DNA from 2 places in the Polaribacter sp. ALD11 genome. Region 2 is predicted to be linked to the other one. Evidence: riboswitches for the same ligand, from Rfam matches in the RefSeq annotation. Region 2 holds a riboswitch; the other holds the start of a gene.

Region 1 (2,407 bases), 1.5 Mb from region 2:
ATAATCTACTCCTTGTTCTGCTTGCTCAATTAACGTATCACGGAAAATTTCCCACGTTAAATCTTCTGCAACTCCGTTTACCTTTTCTAAAGCTTGGTAAATTGGTACGGTACCAATTGGCACGGGGGAATTACGAACAATCCACTCGCGTGTTTCATGAATATTTTCTCCTGTAGATAAATCCATAATATTATCTGCTCCCCAACGACATGCCCAAACTGCTTTTTCTACTTCTTCTTCGATAGATGAAGTTACAGCAGAGTTACCAATATTTGCATTGATTTTTACCAAGAAGTTTCTACCTAAAATCATAGGTTCTGCTTCTGGATGATTGATATTTGAAGGAATTACCGCACGACCTCTCGCTACTTCTGAACGTACAAATTCGGCTGTAATTTTATCTGGAATAGAAGCGCCAAAGTGCTCGCCTTTGTGCTGCTTTCTAATCTCTGTCATTTCATCAATTCGTTGGTTCTCTCGAATAGCGATGTATTCCATTTCTGGAGTAATCATACCTTGTTTTGCGTAATGTAATTGCGTAACGTTTTGTCCTTTTTTTGCTCTTAAAGGCTTCTTTAATAAGGCAAAACGCATGTGGTCTAAACTCTTATCGTTTAAACGCTCGTTGCAATATTCCGAAGAAAAAGAATCTAATTGTTCTACGTTTCTTCTGTCTAAAATCCATTGTTCACGAATTCTTTCGATTCCTGCATGAACGTTAATTTCTTTGTTAGGATCTGTGTAAGGCCCAGAAGTATCATATACAGTTACAGGTTCATTTGGCGTTTTCTTTTTCGTCATAGAATCTGTAGTATCGCTTAATGCAATTTCTCGCATTGCGACTTTAATCTGTGGATGAATTTTACCTGATACATACACTTTTGTAGAATTAGGAAACGGATGTCTTGTAATGCCGTCTTGCTTTGGTGCGGTGTCTTTGCTCTTCATAATTATAGTTAGATCAATTAAATAGTTTGTTTTTTAAAATGTTTAACTATTAACCACCTTGTGTGGATTTAATAATTAAAACTTCATCACTATTTTGAAGTAACCGTAAAGACCAATCGCTTTTTTTAACTACACTGCCATTTATAGCAACAGCAATTCCGTTCGTCTTTATTTCTAAAAAACGAATTAATTCTGCTAACGCTAAAGTTTCTGAAAATTGATGATTTTCTTGGTTTACTTTTATAGTAATCATATTTTTAAAATATTTACTGTAAACCGTAGAGAGGTAGTTTTTGTATAACTAAATCTAAGCAACTTTTTCCTACGTTGGTATTAACCAAATCAGGTTCTAAGGATTTTTCTCAAACTAATTTAATAGCTACTCCTAAAGTTTACTTTACAAATGTATTGTATTATTTAAAGATAAAAGAAGTTTTAAGTTATTTAATTATAAAAACATTGTAATTAATAATTGGTAATTTTAAAAACGAACACAGCTCTTTCAATTCAGCACAAAAGCATTTGTTTTCTTATACACTTGTTGTGCTAATTACTTAAGTGTTTCTCCTAATAATGATATTTTTTCTAACCATTTCTCTCTATAGTTAATATTTGAATCTTTAACGGGTGAAATATATGTAACCTTAACAGGATTAATTCCACAAAAATTTAAGGTTCCTTTTTTAAATTGATTTATTACAGGGCTTTTCATAAACAAATAATCATACCATTTAGGAGTATCTGCTGTAATAATAATTCTTCCTGTTTTTCCTTTCAATAATTTTTTTGGTAATGCTTTTCCTTTAATAAATTCAAAGGTGATACCTGGTAAAAATGTACGATCAATAAAGCCTTTCATTAGTGCAGGGTAACCATACCACCACATTGGAAATACCCATACGATATGATCTGCTTTTTTTATTTTTTCTATAGCATCAAGTAAATCAGGCTCTAATTCTGTTCTTTTTTGATATCCAAACATTAGGTTAGGATTAAAGTCTAAATCTATTATATTAATTTGGGTTAAGATTGAATTAGTCTTACTTGCACCTTTTAAATAAGCTTCTGATAATGCATAATTATAACTCTGCTTATTAGGATGCCCATTAATTATTAAAACTTGCTTCATAATTTGTTCTTTATTTTTTTACAAAGAACGGCAGGGTTAAATTACTTAGAAAGGACATTTGTCTAATTAGAGATAGACTTTCTTATGCGACTTAAATGTCGCTGTGTAATTCCTAAATAAGAAGATAAATAATTCAGTGGTATTAATTGCAAATATTGAGGTTGGTTTGTAAGCAAATCTTCATACCGTTTCTCTGCACTTTCTTTTTGTAATATGAAAATTCTCTTTTCCATTTTTATATATTCCTGCTCTGCAATGAGCTTAAAAAACTTAAGCCAGTTAGTGCTTGATTTCTCTAAATTTAAAATTTCATCTCGTGAAATAGTAAAC
Region 2 (2,407 bases):
AATTCTTTCCCCCAAATTACTTCACCAAAATGATCTCCTGTATAATTAGAATAAGAAATTCCTGAAATCAAATTCAGTTTGTCCGTTTTGTAATTTGTATTGAAATTAAAAACGTAAAAATCGTTATCTAACCAGCGTCTTACAATTGCATCTGTAATCGGTATTAAAGAAGTGCTTCCGTCATCGTTATCTACAGTTTTTATCTTTGTTCCAGAAAGAATGCCGTTGTAGTTATCAAAATCTAATGTACCGTCTTTGTCTAAATCACTAATTACTTCTGTATCTGCTTTAAATTGCTCAAAATATCCTGAACCTTTTGTATAGTTTAAAGCAACGTTTGTAGACCAATTATCGTTCAATTTTTCGTTCCAATGCAATTGATAATGATTCTGTTCGAAATTATCAACTTCATTCTCGTACGTATATGGGTTTTGTTTTCTGTCTTCTTTTAATTGACCTGCTGTTAAACCTTCCCAAGCTTGGTACGTTCTCTCCTTACCACCAAAAGTAATGGCTTTTATGAGCGTATTTTCATCGGTATAGCTAGCTTGCAAATAGTACGATTTTAAATCTGAAAAAGCTCTGTCTACGTAACCGTCTGAATAAATATTAGACAAACGCCCAGCAACCTCAATATGATCATTTAACTTCCCTGTACTAAATTTTACGGTATGTTTTCTTGTTCCGTAAGAACCAAAAGAATTTGAGATTTCAGCAAAAGCATCTTCCGAAACAGCATCTGTTAAAATGTTTAAACTTGCACCAAAAGCACCAGAACCGTTGGTAGATGTACCAACACCACGTTGCAATTGTAAATTCTGAGTAGAAGAAGCAAAATCGCCTAAATTTACCCAAAAAGAACCATGACTTTCAGCATCATTATAAGGAATTCCGTTTACGGTAACATTAATACGCTCACCGTTAGAACCACGTACACTCATGTAGGTATAACCAACACCAGCACCAGCATCTGAAGACGAAACCACAGAAGGCATATAATTTAGTAAAACAGGAATATCTTGCCCTAAATTACGTTTTGCAATCTCTTTTTTAGACAAGTTAGAAAACGTAACAGGCACATCTGCATTTACACGAACTGCAGAAACCAATACTTCCTCTAAAACGGTAGAATCTGGCTTTAATTGAATGATATATTCTTCATCTTGAGAAATAATAATTTTCTTTGAAATGGTTTTATAACCTAAAAAAGAAACTTCAACTGTATAGGTTCCTTTCTTTAAGTTAATGCTAAAGTTTCCATCAATATTAGTTGATGTCCCTTTTTTAAGTTCTTTAACAAAAACAGAAGCTCCAGTTAAATATTTTTCATTTTCATCTACAACTTTTCCTGAAAAGGTAAAGGATTGGGCGTTTGCAAGTGCACTTACTAGCAAGAATAAAAAAATAGTAATTTTTTTCATTTTAAAAATTTTTAAAACGAATAAAAAGAGGTAATTATTCTTGTATTTAATATTGAATAATTAGTTTTGAACGTTAATGTAAATTGAAAAAAACAGGGCTTTTTCAGTACTCACTAAAAACAGCTATTACCATGTTTCATTAACGTTCGTAATCCCTAAACAGCATTATCTGTTCTAGGTTCATTGGGTATGATCTCAGCTTTTTAAAGCACCCCTTTATGAGAACGCTGCAAAGGTAATTTGGATTTTTGGAATAGGGAACAACAAACGTGTTTTTTTAGTAGCTATTTCCTGCTTTCACTACTCGCTTTTTTTATCCTAAAAAGGAATAAAAAAGAGCTCAAACAAACCGTTCAATCAGGGCTAAACTTGTTTGAGAATTTTTTGTTTTTCTGAAATAAGTTTTATTTTTAATCGAATTTTGGTTTCTTTCTAAGGGCTTTTTTAACAGAAGTTCTTTTTTTAGTTTCAACTCTCCTTTTCATAGCACCTTTACTAGGTTTTGTTTTCCTTCTTTTTTTAGGACGAATTAAATTTGTTCTTATCAACTCTAAAAAACGTTTAATGGCAAGCTCCTTATTTCTGTGTTGAGAACGTGTCTCTTCACAAAAAAGAATGAGTACATTTTCTTTTGTTAGTTTTGATGAAAGTTTCGCCTTTAGAAGTATTATTTCGTTTTCAGAAAGCGCAAGTGAATTCTCTAAATCGAAACTTAATTCAATCTTAGAAGACGTTTTATTTACATGTTGCCCGCCAGCACCAGAGCTTCTAGTTGCTTTAAATTTTAATTCTTTTAAGAGGATTTCTGAATTCATTTTTTTGAAAGAGTTTAGAAAATAGATGCGCTGTTTTGCTTTATTTTCTTTTATATGTTTTATTTAATACTCATAAGAATTACCAAAATCATCCGTATTTTGATGTAGAAAATGCATATCTAAATCATGTAAAGAATCTGAAAATGATTGTAAATTTTCTCTATGAGCAAT

What was found. A riboswitch is a leader RNA that binds a small molecule or an ion and turns the genes downstream of it on or off. The one in region 2 is predicted to bind thiamine pyrophosphate.
Region 1: linked by a shared signal. The riboswitch ahead of thiS (sulfur carrier protein ThiS) and the one ahead of CW731_RS08870 (TonB-dependent receptor) in region 2 are both predicted to bind thiamine pyrophosphate.

The regions. Positions count from the first base shown of each region.
Region 1 is NZ_CP025119.1:435,350-437,756, reverse strand. Features, by position in the region: gene thiC (phosphomethylpyrimidine synthase ThiC) at 1-948, opposite strand, end outside; partial or broken gene thiS (sulfur carrier protein ThiS) at 998-1,204, opposite strand; TPP riboswitch at 1,251-1,345, opposite strand; gene CW731_RS01790 (NAD(P)H-dependent oxidoreductase) at 1,499-2,077, opposite strand; gene CW731_RS01785 (Crp/Fnr family transcriptional regulator) at 2,140-2,407, opposite strand, start outside.
Region 2 is NZ_CP025119.1:1,979,875-1,982,281, reverse strand. Features, by position in the region: gene CW731_RS08870 (TonB-dependent receptor) at 1-1,421, opposite strand, end outside; TPP riboswitch at 1,557-1,647, opposite strand; gene arfB (alternative ribosome rescue aminoacyl-tRNA hydrolase ArfB) at 1,832-2,236, opposite strand; gene CW731_RS08860 (AAA family ATPase) at 2,300-2,407, opposite strand, start outside.